2 regions of the Streptomyces sp. AM8-1-1 genome follow, and region 1 is predicted to be linked to the other one. Evidence: riboswitches for the same ligand, from Rfam matches in the RefSeq annotation. Region 1 holds a riboswitch; the other holds the start of a gene.

Region 1 (7,517 bases):
GCGGCACTGCGCTGCGCTCATACAGCGACGGCCGGCGGGCCGTCCCTCCTCGAACGACCTTTCCAGAGAGAGGAACACCGATGCGCAAGCGAATGCTCGGAACCCTGGCCGCGGTCGCGGCCTTCGCGGGCGTGCTGGGGAGCGCGCCGGCCGCCTCGGCGGCACCGAATCCGCCGGGGTGCGGCAAGGGCTACTTCTGCATCTACTCGGACCTGATCCAGGAGGGCAGGCTCGTCGCGAAGTCGGACCGCAACTGGTCCGGCAGGGCCGTGGGCATGTCCATCTTCAACAACGGCACGCCCTTCCCCGGCCAGGACCACATTCAGGTCGAATGGGGCTGGGCGGACGGCAGCGGCGGCACCTACACGAGCTGCCTCCACTTCAACCCCGGACCGGGCAACTACTCCCAGTCCTTCGGCGCGGACGTCGCGTTCACGAAGGTGACGTGGCGCGGCGAGTGCTGAGGCGCCGGCACCGGGCGGGCGCGGACGGCGCACGGCGGCCCGGGCCGGGCAGCGGCTGAGGAACCCCGGGCGAGCCCGGGCGCCCCACAACACGCCCGAGGGCGGCACCTCCTGGGAGAGAGGTGCCGCCCTCGGTCAAGGACGGGTCCGATCCGTGAAGGATCAGAAGTCCATGTCACCGCCCGGCATGCCGCCCGGAGCGGCCGCGGAGGCCTTCTCCGGCTTGTCGGCGATGACGGCCTCGGTGGTGAGGAACAGCGCCGCGATGGAGGCCGCGTTCTGCAGGGCAGAGCGGGTCACCTTCGCGGGGTCGATGATGCCTTCGGCGATCATGTCGACGTACTCACCGGTCGCGGCGTTCAGGCCGTGGCCGACGGGCAGGTTGCGGACCTTCTCGACGATGACGCCACCCTCGAGACCACCGTTGACGGCGATCTGCTTGAGCGGGGCCTCCAGCGCGAGCTTCACGGCGTTGGCGCCGGTCGCCTCGTCGCCCGTGAGCTCGAGCTTCTCGAAGACCGAGGAAGCCTGGAGCAGAGCCACGCCACCACCGGCGACGATGCCCTCCTCGACGGCGGCCTTGGCGTTGCGCACCGCGTCCTCGATGCGGTGCTTGCGCTCCTTGAGCTCGACCTCGGTCGCGGCACCGGCCTTGATGACGGCCACGCCGCCGGCCAGCTTCGCGAGGCGCTCCTGGAGCTTCTCACGGTCGTAGTCCGAGTCGCTGTTCTCGATCTCGGCACGGATCTGGTTGACACGACCCTGGACCTGGTCGCTCTCACCGGCACCGTCGACGATCGTGGTCTCGTCCTTGGTGATGACGACCTTGCGGGCGCGGCCCAGCAGGTCCAGGCCGGCGTTCTCGAGCTTGAGGCCGACCTCCTCGGAGATGACCGTGCCGCCCGTGAGGATGGCGATGTCGTTCAGCATCGCCTTGCGGCGGTCGCCGAAGCCCGGGGCCTTGACGGCGACGGACTTGAAGGTGCCACGGATCTTGTTGACGACCAGGGTGGACAGGGCCTCGCCCTCGACGTCCTCCGCGATGATCAGCAGCGGCTTGCCGGACTGCATGACCTTCTCGAGCAGCGGAAGGAGGTCCTTCACGTTGCCGATCTTGGAGTTGACGATCAGGATGTACGGGTCGTCGAGCGACGCCTCCATACGCTCCATGTCGGTGGCGAAGTACGCCGAGATGTAGCCCTTGTCGAAGCGCATACCCTCGGTGAGCTCCAGCTCCAGACCGAAGGTCTGGGACTCCTCGACGGTGATGACGCCTTCCTTGCCGACCTTGTCCATCGCCTCGGCGATGAGCTCGCCGATCTGGGTGTCGGCGGCGGAGATGGAGGCCGTCGAAGCGATCTGCTCCTTGGTCTCCACGTCCTTGGCCTGCTCCAGCAGGGCGCCGGAGACGGCCTCGACGGCACGCTCGATGCCGCGCTTGAGGGCCATCGGGTTGGCGCCGGCCGCCACGTTGCGCAGGCCCTCACGGACGAGCGCCTGGGCGAGGACGGTCGCGGTGGTCGTACCGTCACCGGCGACGTCGTCCGTCTTCTTGGCGACTTCCTTGACCAGCTCGGCGCCGATCTTCTCGTACGGGTCCTCGAGCTCGATCTCCTTGGCGATGGACACACCATCGTTGGTGATCGTGGGGGCGCCCCACTTCTTCTCGAGGACGACGTTGCGACCCTTGGGGCCAAGGGTGACCTTGACGGCGTCGGCGAGCTGGTTCATCCCGCGCTCGAGACCGCGCCGTGCCTCCTCGTCGAACGCGATGATCTTGGCCATGTGAAGTGGTCCTCCCGGACTTGGGGGTCCCCCCGCGCCCGCAGGGCTACGGGGGAGGATTGCTTCCGGACCGCGCTGGCGCCCGCGACGGACGGCCTGAGAGCCGTACGGTTCCTTGCCCCGACGGCCCTCGGACCTCACCGGCCCGGTCCATAAAGTTGTCACTCTCACCTGCAGAGTGCTAACGCCAATGATTAGCACTCGACCCCCTCGAGTGCAAGCGGCTTCGACGAAGCCCCGACGAGGGGCGGCGGGTTCGAATCCGCCCGCCCCGGGCATGCACGAGGGGCCCGCCTCCCTGGTGGGATGCGGGCCCCTCGTGAGTGTCGCGTGAGTGCGTCGGTGGCCGATCGCGCCGAGATCAGACGGCGAGCTTGACCATGTCCGCCTGCGGACCCTTCTGGCCCTGCGAGATCTCGAACTCGACTCGCTGACCCTCCTCCAGGGTGCGGTAGCCGTCCATCTGGATCGCGCTGTAGTGGACGAAAACATCCGCACCACCGTCGACCGCGATGAAGCCGTACCCCTTCTCCGCGTTGAACCACTTGACGGTGCCCTGAGCCATGCCTAACTCCCCTATTACTGGCCCTTGCACAGGACCGCACTTCGCGGACCCGGGTCATACCTCACCACCGAGAATTCCCTCCGCCAGAGGTGGAAGGAGGCCCTCGGGATGTGCGTCGGAACGCGTCGACCGCGGCTGAATGTATCTGTCCAACTGCCCTCTGCAACAGGTCAATCGGACGAGAAATCTGGGCGCGCGGGAACGGACCTTTGACGCTAATTCAAGAAGATCCAGGGCAACTCGGGCCCGGCAAATGACACTTAAGAGGCATTTTGATCGACCACATTGGCTGCTTCTTGTCGCGCCAGGGCGCATTCTCATATGCGGCGGGCACGGGCAGCGGCGGGGACTTCCCCAACTGTACCGCGCTCAACCATGCAGAATTGCCCCCTCCGCTTCTCTCGCGGAGGGGGCAACAGCGGTGACGGTGCGTATCAGCCGCCGGCGACGGCGGGGATGATCGAAATGCCGGCGCCGTCGGGCGTGGCGGTCTCGAGACCCTGCTCGAAACGGACGTCGTCGTCGTTGACGTAGACGTTCACGAAGCGGCGCAGCTTGCCCTGGTCGTCCAGGACACGGGCGGCGATACCGGTGTGGTTCTTCTCCAGGTCGGCGATGACCTCGGAGAGCGTCGCGCCCTCCGCCGGGACCTCGGCCTGGCCGCCCGTGTACGTGCGGAGGATGGTGGGGATGCGGACGTTGACGCTCATGCTGCGTGCCTTCCTTGAGTCTCGGGGTGTCAGCCGGCCAGGCCGGCGTCGCGGAACGCGTCCAGGCTCGGGCGGATGGTCGCGCTGGGGCCGGTGGTCGGCGCGACCGCGTCCAGGGTCTTGAGACCGTCGCCGGTGTTGAGCACGACGGTGGTGAGCGACGGGTCGAGCACGCCCGCCTCGAGCAGCTTCCGCGTCACACCCACGGTCACGCCACCCGCCGTCTCGGCGAAGATGCCCTCGGTACGGGCCAGCAGCTTGATCGCGTCGACGATCTGCTCGTCGTCGACGTCCTCCACGAAGCCGCCCGTGCGGCGCGCGATGTCGAGGACGTACGGGCCGTCGGCGGGGTTGCCGATCGCCAGCGACTTGGCGATGGTGTTCGGCTTCTGCGGGCGGACCACGTCGTGCCCGGCCTTGAAGGCCGTCGACACCGGCGAGCAGCCCGCGGCCTGGGCGCCGAAGATCTTGTACGGCTTGTCCTCGACCAGACCGAGCTTGATCAGCTCCTGGAGACCCTTGTCGATCTTCGTGAGCTGCGAACCCGAGGCGATCGGGATGACGATCTGGTCGGGCAGCCGCCAGCCGAGCTGCTCGCAGATCTCGTAGGCGAGGGTCTTGGAGCCCTCTCCGTAATACGGCCGAAGATTGACGTTGACAAAGCCCCAGCCCTCACCGAGCGGGTCGCCGATGAGCTCGGAGCAGAAGCGGTTGACGTCGTCGTAGTTGCCCTCGATGCCGACCAGTTCGCCGCCGTACACCGCGGCCATGACGACCTTGCCCTGCTCCAGGTCGTGCGGGATGAACACGCAGGAGCGGAAGCCGGCGCGCGCGGCGGCGGCGCCGACCGCACCCGCGAGGTTGCCGGTGGAGGAGCAGGAGAGCGTGGTGAAGCCGAAGGCACGGGCGGCCTCGACGGCGATCGCGACGACACGGTCCTTGAAGGAGTGCGTCGGGTTGCCGGAGTCGTCCTTGATGTGGAGACCGCCGGTCACGCCCAGCTCACGGGCGAGGTTGTCGGCCTTGACGAGCTTGGTGAAGCCGGGGTTGATGTTCGGCTTGTCGGCCACATCGGCCGGCACGGGCAGCAGCGGCGCGTACCGCCAGATGTTGTCCGGACCCGCCTCGATCCGCTTCCTCAGCCCTTCGGGGTCACCGCTCGGGAGGTCGTAGGCGACTTCCAGCGGCCCGAAACACGAGGCACAGGCAAAGATCGGGCCGAGTTCGAAACGCTCCCCGCATTCGCGGCACGAGAGCGCCGCGGCCGGTCCCAGGTCGACGGGGGTGGTGCTGGCGACAGTCTGCACAGCCATGGTGGCGAGGCCCTTTCTCCTCATCTTCCCCGTGACGCATTTCGTCACGAGACGGACTTGGCACCTTCCCTAGCCGGGAGCCTCGCGGTGGCTGCCACGTCCCATGGACGGGCGGCGCAACGGAGACCGGCTGGAGGGTTGCCGGGGCTTCAACGGGCCGTATCCCTCTGCCCCTCTGGATGAGCGGTATTCGATTGTCGGCGTGGGACCCCCGGCATGCGACGGTCCCGCGCGTTGTTCAAGACTGTAACCGACACCCCGGACGGTTGAGATGGTCGTCCGATCCGCGAGATGGAGATCCTGTGCTGGAAGAGGTGGAGCGCTGGCTGTCCCGGCGGTCCTGGTCGGCGGCGGACCGCCCGGTGGACCGGCTGGTCACGGCCAAGCAGGGCACCACGGTCAGCGTGGTGCTCCCCGCCCTGAACGAGGAGGCGACGGTCGGGCAGATCGTCACCGTCATCCGGCGCGAGCTGATGTCCGGGCCCCTTCCGCTCGTCGACGAGCTGGTGGTGATCGACTCGGGCTCCACCGACCGTACGGGCGCGGTGGCCGCCGCCGCGGGCGCGCGGGTGGTCCACCGGGACGCGATCCTGCCCGGCATCCCGGCCGTCCCCGGCAAGGGCGAGGTGCTGTGGCGCTCGCTGATGGTGACGCGGGGCGACATCGTCTGTTTCGTGGACGCGGACCTCAGGGAGTTCTCGGCCGACTTCGTGTCCGGGATCGTCGGCCCGCTGCTGACCGATCCGGACGTGCAGTTCGTGAAGGCGATGTACGACCGGCCCCTGGGCGACGTCGCCGGCCAGGGCGGCCGGGTGACGGAGCTGGTGGCGCGCCCGCTGCTCAATCTGCACTGGCCGCAGCTGGCCGGATTCGTCCAGCCACTGGGCGGCGAGTACGCGGCCCGCCGCTCGCTGCTGGAACGGCTGCCCTTCCCGGTCGGATACGGCGTGGAGCTGGGGCTTCTCGTCGACGCGCTGCACACCGTGGGCCTGGACGCGCTGGCGCAGGTGGACGTGGGAGAGCGCCGGCACCGCCATCAGGACGGACAGGCACTCGGCAGGATGGCGGCCGCCATCTACCGCACGGCGCAACTGAGGCTCTCCCGCGGGCACTTGGTGCGGCCCTCGCTGACCCAGTTCGAGCGGGGCTCGGACGGCTTCGTCCCACGGACGCACGCCGTGGACACCGAGGAGCGTCCGCCGATGCGCGAGATCGGTGAGTATGCGGCGCGTCGCGCGGCATAACCGAAGACAACCGGACACTTTGCATGAATATCGTACTTATGGATGCACAGGTTCCGGACGCACAGCGCAGGACGGGCTCCCGACGCGGCGCGCTCAGACTCACCACGCTGCTCGGCACACTGGCCGTCGTCATCGCCACCACGGTCGGCATGGCACCTCCGGCCGCCACGATCGCCGGGGGCGACGGGCACAGCACCGAACGCCTGTGGCTGCTGGGCGGCCTCGCCCTCAGCCTCACCGCGGCCGGTGTCGTCGCCGTCGCCGCCACCCGGGGACGCCGTAACCAGTGACGGGCGGCGCGGGGGCGTACGCACGTTTGAGGGATTACAGGACGGGCTAGGTTCGGCACATGGTCTCCGAGCATTCCGCTGCGCAGGTCCTCGTCGCGTCGAACCGCGGCCCCATCTCGTACACCCTGAAGGACGACGGGAGCCTCGACGCCAAGCGCGGCGGCGGCGGCCTGGTCTCCGGACTCTCCGCCATCGGGTCCGAGGCGGACGCCCTGTGGGTGTGCGCCGCGCTCGGCGACGGCGACCGCGAGGCGGTCCGGCGCGGAGAGGGCGCGGACGGGGTCCTGATGCTCGACATCGACGAGGCCGTCCACGCCGACGCGTACAACGGCATCGCGAACTCGGTGCTGTGGTTCGTCCACCACATGCTGTACCAGACCCCGCTGGAGCCGGCCTTCGACGCCGAGTTCCGCCGCCAGTGGGGCGCGTACGAGAGCTACAACCGGGCCTTCGCCGAGGCACTCGCCGAGCACGCGGACGAGGGCGCCGCGGTGCTGGTGCAGGACTACCACCTGTGCCTGGTGCCCGGCATGCTCCGCGAAATGCGCCCCGACCTGCGCATCGGCCACTTCTCCCACACCCCGTGGGCGCCGGTGGACTACTTCCGGATGCTGCCCGACGACATCGCCGAACAACTGCTGTGGGGCATGCTCGGCGCCGACCGGCTGGGGTTTTTGACCTCACGGTGGGCGACCGCGTTCATGTCCTGCGCCGACCGGCTGGAGCAGGCGGCCGCGCACTTCCCCAGCGGCGATCCCCGGCGGTACGTGGAGCACGCGCGCACCGGACGGGCCTCGGCGCGGACCACCGAGGTGGCCGTGCACGGACTCGGCGCCGACGCGGACTTCCTGCGGGCACGCTCCCACGAGGCCGATGTCGACGAGCGCATGGCCACCCTGCGCGAGCAGATCGGCCCGGACCGGAAGACGATCGTGCGGGTGGACCGCACCGAACTGTCCAAGAACATCGTCCGCGGGCTGCTCGCCTACCGGCATCTGCTCGACACCCGGCCCGAATGGCGCGAGCGCGTCGTCCACGTCGCCTTCGCCTATCCCTCCCGGCAGGACCTCGCGGTGTACCGCGACTACACGGCCGAGGTGCAGCGGGTCGCCGACGAGATCAACGCCACGTACGGCACGGACGGCT
Region 2 (7,517 bases), 1.6 Mb from region 1:
GCTGGTTCTCGGCAGAACGTACGCAGCCAGGAGGTTCACCCACGAGCAGGCAACCGCCGCCATCGTCGTGTCCTACTACTGGCACTTCGTCGATGTCGTCTGGATCGGCCTCTTCGCCACGATCTACATGATCAAGTAAACGGCGCAGGCACACGCTGCCTGAAGCAGACACAGTCCAGAAGCATCGACGCAGAAGATCCTGACACCGGGGTAATCCGTGAAAAAGCTCTCCGCACGACGACGCCATCCGCTGGCGGCGGTCGTCGTCCTACTCCTCGCGCTGGCGGCAACTGGGGGGCTGTACGCCGCGTTCGCACCCGCGGACAAGGCGCAGGCCGATGAAACCGCCCAGTCCCTCGCCATCGAGGAGGGCAAGAAGCTCTACACCGTCGGCTGCGCCAGCTGCCACGGTACCGGCGGTCAGGGCACCTCTGACGGCCCGAGCCTGGTCGGCGTGGGCTCCGCAGCCGTCGACTTCCAGGTCGGCACCGGCCGTATGCCGGCCCAGCAGCCGGGCGCCCAGGTGCCGAAGAAGAAGGTCATCTACTCGCAGGCCGAGATCGACCAGCTGGCGGCGTACATCGCCTCGCTCGGCGCCGGTCCGATCACGCCGACCGAGAAGCAGTACAACCCCGCGGGTGCCGACATCGCCAAGGGTGGCGACCTGTTCCGCACCAACTGCGCCCAGTGCCACAACTTCACGGGTGAGGGCGGTGCGCTGACCAACGGCAAGTACGCCCCGAGCCTGGAAGGCGTGAGCCCGAAGCACATCTACGAGGCCATGCAGACCGGCCCGCAGAACATGCCCTCCTTCCCCGACACGACGATGCCGGAGCAGGAGAAGCGGGACATCATCGCTTACATCAAGAATGTGAACGGCGAGGAGTCCGAGAGCCCCGGCGGCCTCAACCTGGGTGGCCTCGGCCCCGTCAGTGAGGGACTGTTCGGCTGGATCTTCGGTCTGGGTGCGCTGATCGCAGTCGCCATCTGGGTCGCGGCCCACACCGCTAAGGCCAAGAAGTCATGAGTAGCCAAGAGAATCCAGAAGAGAACCTGCCCGCAGAGCAGGCCGCCGCGCACGGCGCGGGACACGAGGGCACCACCGTCGTCAAGCACGACGCCGATCCCTTCGCCGACCCGGGACTGCCGGCCCACAAGCCGCGTATCCAGGACATCGACGAGAGGGCCGCCAAGCGCTCCGAGCGCACGGTTGCCTTCCTGTTCCTGCTGTCGATGCTGGCAACGGTCGCGTTCATCGCGTCGTTCGTCATCTTCCCGGTCAACAAGATCGTCTACATCTGGCCGCTCGGCCACATCAGCGCGCTGAACTTCGCGCTGGGTATGACGCTCGGTGTCGCCCTCTTCTGCATCGGCGCGGGCGCGGTCCACTGGGCCCGCACCCTGATGTCGGACGTGGAGATGGTCGACGAGCGGCACCCCGTCGCCGCACGGCCCGAGGTCCGCGCCAAGGTCATGGCCGACTTCGCGGCGGGCGCCAAGGAGTCCGCGATCGGCCGGCGCAAGCTCATCCGCAACACGATGTTCGGTGCGCTGACGCTGCTGCCGCTCTCCGGTGTGGTGCTGCTGCGCGACCTCGGTCCGCTGCCCGAGAAGAAGCTGCGCTCGACGCTGTGGGCCAAGGGCAAGCAGCTCATCAACATGAACACGAATGAGCCGCTGCGTCCCGAGGACGTCGCCGTCGGTTCGCTGACCTTCGCCATGCCCGAGGGCCTGGAGGAGGACAGCCACGATTTCCAGAAGGAGATCGCGAAGGCGGCCCTGATGATCGTCCGTATCCAGCCGGAGGACATCAAGGACAAGCGCGAGCTCGAGTGGTCGCACGAGGGCATCGTGGCCTTCTCGAAGATCTGCACGCACGTCGGCTGCCCGATCAGCCTCTACGAGCAGCAGACGCACCACGTGCTGTGCCCGTGCCACCAGTCCACCTTCGACCTCGCCGACGGCGCCCGTGTCATCTTCGGTCCCGCCGGTCACGCCCTTCCGCAGCTGCGGATCGGTGTGAACGCCGAGGGCCACCTCGAGGCGCTCGGCGACTTCGACGAGCCTGTCGGTCCTGCCTTCTGGGAGCGCGGATGAGTACCAAAGCAGAGTCCAAGCGCAAGGCACCGGCCGGCGAGAAGGTTGCCGACTGGGCGGACGGCCGGCTGGGGATCTACTCCCTGGCCAAGGCCAACATGCGCAAGATCTTCCCGGACCACTGGTCCTTCATGCTCGGTGAGATCTGCCTCTACAGCTTCATCATCATCATCCTCACGGGTGTGTATCTGACGCTGTTCTTCCACCCGTCGATGAACGAGGTGGAGTACCACGGCAGCTACATCCCGATGCAGGGTGTGCGGATGTCGGAGGCGTACGCCTCGACGCTGGACATCAGCTTCGACGTCCGCGGCGGTCTGCTGATCCGGCAGATCCACCACTGGGCCGCGCTGGTGTTCCTCGCCGGCATGCTGGTGCACATGATGCGCGTCTTCTTCACGGGCGCGTTCCGCAAGCCGCGCGAAGTCAACTGGATGTTCGGCTTCCTGCTGTTCGTCCTCGGCATGTTCACCGGCTTCACCGGTTACTCGCTGCCGGACGACTTGTTGTCGGGCACCGGTGTGCGGTTCATGCAGGGTGCGATCCTGTCCGTGCCGGTCGTCGGCACGTACCTGTCGATGTTCCTGTTCGGCGGGGAGTTCCCCGGCGGCGACTTCGTGGCCAGGTTCTACTCGGTCCACATCCTGCTGTTGCCGGGCATCATGCTCGGTCTGCTGGTGGGCCATCTGATCCTGGTCTTCTACCACAAGCACACGCAGTTCGCGGGCCCCGGCCGGACGAACAACAACGTCGTGGGCATGCCGCTGCTGCCGGTCTACATGGCCAAGGCCGGAGGCTTCTTCTTCCTGGTCTTCGGTGTCATCTCGGTTATGGCCGCGGTCGCCTCGATCAACCCGATCTGGGCACTCGGTCCCTACCGGCCGGACCAGGTCTCCACCGGCGCACAGCCCGACTGGTACATGGGATTCTCCGAGGGTCTGATCCGTGTGATGCCAGGCTGGGAGATCAACGCCTGGGGCCACACGCTCGTCCTGGGTGTGTTCATCCCGCTGGTGATCTTCCCGCTGGTGCTGGTCGCGATCGCCGTCTACCCGTTCATCGAGTCCTGGGTCACCGGCGACAAGCGCGAGCACCACATCCTGGACCGCCCGCGCAACGCCCCGACCCGAACGGCCTTCGGTGTGGCGTGGCTGACCGTCTACTTCGTGCTGCTGATCGGTGGCGGCAACGACCTCTGGGCGACCCACTTCCATCTGTCGATCAACGCGATCACCTGGTTCGTCCGGATCTTCTTCTTCGCCGGACCGGTCATCGCCTTCATCGTCACGAAGCGGATCTGTCTGGGTCTTCAGCGTCGCGACCGGGACAAGGTGCTGCACGGACGCGAGTCCGGCATCATCAAGCGCCTGCCGCACGGTGAGTTCGTCGAGGTCCACGAGCCGCTCAGCCAGGGCGACCTGCACGCGCTCACCGCGCACGAGCAGTACAAGCCCGAAGAGCTTGGTCCGGAGACGGACGAGAACGGGGTCCGCCGCAAGGTCACCCCGGCCCAGCGGATGCGGGTCAAGCTCAGCAAGTCGTACTACGGCGAGGAAAGCCAGATTCCCAAGCCGACGCCCGAGGAGTTCAGGGAGATCAGCAGCGGCCACGGCCACCACTGACCGCCTGAAGCGAGTGCATCGCCGCCACAGCGCCAAAGGCACCTCCCGGCAGTAGCAGGTGAAGGGCCCCGTCCAATCGTCGGACGGGGCCCTTCACCGTCTCCGGGGCTGGATAGGGTGGACGCATCCCCTTATCGGCTGTGGACCCAGGAGTGGACCATGAACGTTGTGACCCCGGTCGGCGGCGACAGCGTGGCGGCTCACTCCTGGCCGAGTGTGCTGAACGCGCTGCTCGACAACCGCGACCAGAGCGCCGACGCCACCGCCTGGGCGATGGACCGCATCCTCAGCGGTGAGGCGACGAACGCCCAGATCGCCGGGTTCGCGGTGGCGCTGCGGGCGAAGGGCGAGACGGTCGAGGAGATCTCCGGCCTCGTACGCACCATGTACGAGCACGCGAACCTGATCCAGGTGCCCGGCCGCAGCGTCGACATCGTCGGCACGGGCGGCGACGGGGCCAAGACGGTGAACATCTCCACGATGTCGGCCATCGTCGTGGCGGGCACCGGGGCCAAGGTCGTCAAGCACGGAAACCGCGCGGCCTCGTCCGCGAGCGGCGCGTCCGACGTGCTGGAGAAGCTCGGCGTCAACCTCCAGCTCACCCCGCAGCGGGTGGCCGAGGTCGCGGAGGAGGCGGGCATCACCTTCTGCTTCGCGGTGAAGTTCCACCCCGCCCTGCGGCATGTGGCCGCGGCGCGCAAGGAACTGGGCATCCGCACCACCTTCAACTTCCTCGGCCCGCTGACCAATCCGGCGCAGGTCAGGGCGCAGGCCACCGGGGTCGCGGACGCGCGGATGGCGCCCATCATGGCCGGGGTGCTCGCCGAGCGCGGCTCGTCGGCACTGGTCTTCCGCGGCGACGACGGCCTGGACGAACTGACGACGACCGCCACCTCACGGGTGTGGGTCGTACGGGACGGCGCGGTGCGCGAGGAGGCGTTCGACCCGCGGGACATCGGCATCGACCTGGTCCCGGTGGAGGCGCTGCGCGGTGCCGACGCCTCGTACAACGCCGATGTGGCGAGACGGCTGCTCGGCGGGGAGACCGGGCCGGTGCGGGACGCCGTCCTGCTGAACTCGGCGGCCGCCCTGGTCGCGCTGGATCCGACGGACGGCACGCTGAACGAACAACTGGCGGCCGGGGTCGCCCAGGCCGCCCGGGCCATCGACTCGGGGGCGGCGAACGACGCGCTCCAGCGCTGGGTGGCCGCCACCAACGACGTGGGCTGATCCGGCGGGGCCGGCAGTACCGGTTATGCGTCGCGCGAGGGCGCGGTCCGGATGGTGGACCGCGCCCTTGCGGTGTCCGCGTCGTATGGCAGGATGCTCTCCAAGGTCATGAGTGACAGCGATTACGGCCCCGGCCCGCTGTCCGGCAACCCTCCGTCCGTGGCGGGGTGCCCCGGGTGAAGACCAGGCCGCAGGCAGCGAGGTCTGTGGCAAGCGCGGACCCCTGCACACCCTGGGGTCCTGGTCCTCAAGGGAGCAGTCTCGTGAGCAAGCGAATGCGATAGGGCGTACAGCCCCTTCTTCAGCACACCCTCCGCACGGCGTCCGCCGTGTGTCGAGGTCCCCGCACCGCCGGGTTCTTGAAGCCGATTTCGCCTTTCCTGCCGGGAGATACCGCCATGTCCGCACGCCTGAACACCGCCACCGCTCCTGCCGCCACCGCCCTCTCCCCGGACGTGGCCGTCGCCGCTGCCGGGTCCGACCCCTGCTGTGCCGAGCCGCTGCCGGTCCTCGGCCGTGACGTGACCGTGCCGCTCGTGACCGGCGGTGAGGTCACCTACGCGGCCCTCGACTACGCGGCCAGCGCACCGGCCCTTCAGCGCGTGTGGGACGACGTGGCCGCGTACGCCCCCTACTACGGCAGCGTCCACCGCGGCGCCGGGTACCTCTCGCAGCTGTCCACCGACCTCTTCGAGAACAGCCGCGTCACGGTCGCCGACTTCCTCGACTGCCGCGAGGGCGACCAGGTCGTCTTCACTCGGTCCACCACCGACTCGCTGAACCTGCTGGCGTCCGCGCTGCCGGCGGACTGCCGCGTCTTCGTCTTCGAGACCGAGCACCACGCCTCGCTGCTGCCCTGGGGCGATGCCCGGGTGACGTATCTGAACGCGCCGCGCACCCACGCCGAGGCGGTGCGGACGCTGGAGGAGGCGCTCGCCGGCCGCGACCCCATCGGCCCGGCGCTGGTCTGTGTGACCGGAGCGTCCAATGTGACGGGTGAGCTGTGGCCGGTGAAGGAGCTCACGGAAGTGGCGCACGCCCACGGGGCGCGGATCGTCCTGGACGCGGCGCAGCTCGCCCCGCACCACGCCGTCTCGGTGCGGGACCTGGACGTCGACTGGGTGGCGTTCTCCGGACACAAGCTGTACGCGCCGTTCGGCTCGGGTGTGCTCGCGGGCCGGGCGGACTGGCTGCAGGAGGCGGAGCCGTACCTCGCGGGCGGCGGTGCGTCGCGCAAGGTGGCACGGCGTGCCGACGGCGGTGTGGACGTCGAGTGGCACACGACGCCCGCGCGCCACGAGGCCGGCTCGCCCAACGTCATCGGCGTCTACTCCATCGCCTCGGCCTGCAAGGCGCTCACCGAGGCCGGCTTCGAGAACCTCGTCGCCCGTGAGCAGCACCTGGTCGACAGGGTCCTGGAGGGCCTGGCCACGGTGCCGGAGGTCAAGGTGCTGTCGCTGTTCGGTGATGAGTCCCCCTCGCGTTCCGCAGGGGAGGCCCCCACGCGGGTGGGTGTCATCTCCTTCGTGGTGGAGGGCTGGAACAGCTCCCACTTCGCGGCTGCCCTGTCGGCGGAGTACGGCATCGGCGTACGCGACGGACTGTTCTGCGCCCACCCGCTGGTGCGCACCCTGCTGGGCAGCGCCCCGCAGGACCCGGGCGAGTGCGGCGCCCCCGAGGCCCAGCCGGGTGAGGCGTCCTTGAACGCGATCCGGGTGAGCTTCGGCGCCGGGACGCCCGACGAGCACGTGGAGCGCTTCGTCGGTGCGGTGAAGGAACTGGTGCGCGAGGGCGCGAAGTGGCAGTACCGCACCGAGGACGGCCGCTGCGTGCCCGCCGTCTGAGCGACCGACCATGCAAGAAGCCCGCGCCGGACGGCGCGGGCTTCTTCGTGTGCCGGGGCCCGTCCCCGGGCGCCTGGACCGATGGCCTCTAGGAGTCCAGACCGATCGCGAACGCCGCCTCCAGGTCGTGCTGCGAGTACGTACGGAACGCGACGTGCGTGTCCGTGCCCTCGACACCCTGGATCTTGCTGATGCGGCCGGGGATCACGTCCGCCAGGTCGTCGTGCTTCGCCACGCGGACCATGGCGATCAGGTCGTAGGTGCCCGTGACGGAGAAGACCTCGCTGACGCTGTCCAGCGCCGCGATGGACTCGGCGATCTCGGGAATGCGGTCCACGCTGGTCTTGATGAGCACGATCGCAGTGATCACGGCTGGCTTTCTCCCTCGGTGGCCGCTGCTGGGGCCTTCACTCTAGCCGGACGCCGGAACCGCCCCCAGGCATAGAGGAACCCGGTACCGAAGCCCACCACGTGCGCGAGGTAGGCGACGCCGGGCCCGCCCTCGCCGGCCCCCGACGCGGCCAGCCACTGGAGGACGAACCAGAAGATCAGCACGATCCAGGCGGGGAAACGCAGCGGCAGGAAGAAGAGGAAAGGGAAGAGACTGGTGACCCGGGCCTTCGGGAAGAGGAGAAGGAAGGCGCCGAGCACCCCCGAGATCGCCCCGGACGCTCCCACCAGGGTCTGCTCGGACTCGGCGTTGGCCGCCGCGTAGGCGAGCAGG

The links. Region 1 has a riboswitch for S-adenosylmethionine ahead of thrC (threonine synthase). Riboswitches for the same ligand answer to the same signal wherever they lie in the genome.
Region 2: linked by a shared signal. The riboswitch ahead of RPQ07_RS27090 (aminotransferase class V-fold PLP-dependent enzyme) and the one ahead of thrC (threonine synthase) in region 1 are both predicted to bind S-adenosylmethionine.

What each region holds. Positions count from the first base shown of each region.
Region 1 covers NZ_CP135086.1:4,514,370-4,521,886, reverse strand. Annotated here, with positions in the region: gene RPQ07_RS20495 (hypothetical protein) at 81-464, shown strand; gene groL (chaperonin GroEL) at 627-2,249, opposite strand; gene RPQ07_RS20485 (cold-shock protein) at 2,611-2,814, opposite strand; gene RPQ07_RS20480 (MoaD/ThiS family protein) at 3,249-3,524, opposite strand; gene thrC (threonine synthase) at 3,554-4,837, opposite strand; SAM riboswitch class I at 4,855-5,023, opposite strand; gene RPQ07_RS20470 (glucosyl-3-phosphoglycerate synthase) at 5,140-6,081, shown strand; gene RPQ07_RS20465 (hypothetical protein) at 6,120-6,371, shown strand; gene RPQ07_RS20460 (trehalose-6-phosphate synthase) at 6,431-7,517, shown strand, end outside.
Region 2 covers NZ_CP135086.1:6,076,187-6,083,703, forward strand. Annotated here, with positions in the region: gene RPQ07_RS27065 (heme-copper oxidase subunit III) at 1-139, shown strand, start outside; gene RPQ07_RS27070 (c-type cytochrome) at 218-1,027, shown strand; gene RPQ07_RS27075 (ubiquinol-cytochrome c reductase iron-sulfur subunit) at 1,024-2,097, shown strand; gene RPQ07_RS27080 (cytochrome b) at 2,094-3,719, shown strand; gene trpD (anthranilate phosphoribosyltransferase) at 3,879-4,949, shown strand; SAM riboswitch class IV at 5,054-5,171, shown strand; gene RPQ07_RS27090 (aminotransferase class V-fold PLP-dependent enzyme) at 5,348-6,793, shown strand; gene RPQ07_RS27095 (Lrp/AsnC family transcriptional regulator) at 6,882-7,163, opposite strand; gene RPQ07_RS27100 (rhomboid family intramembrane serine protease) at 7,160-7,517, opposite strand, start outside.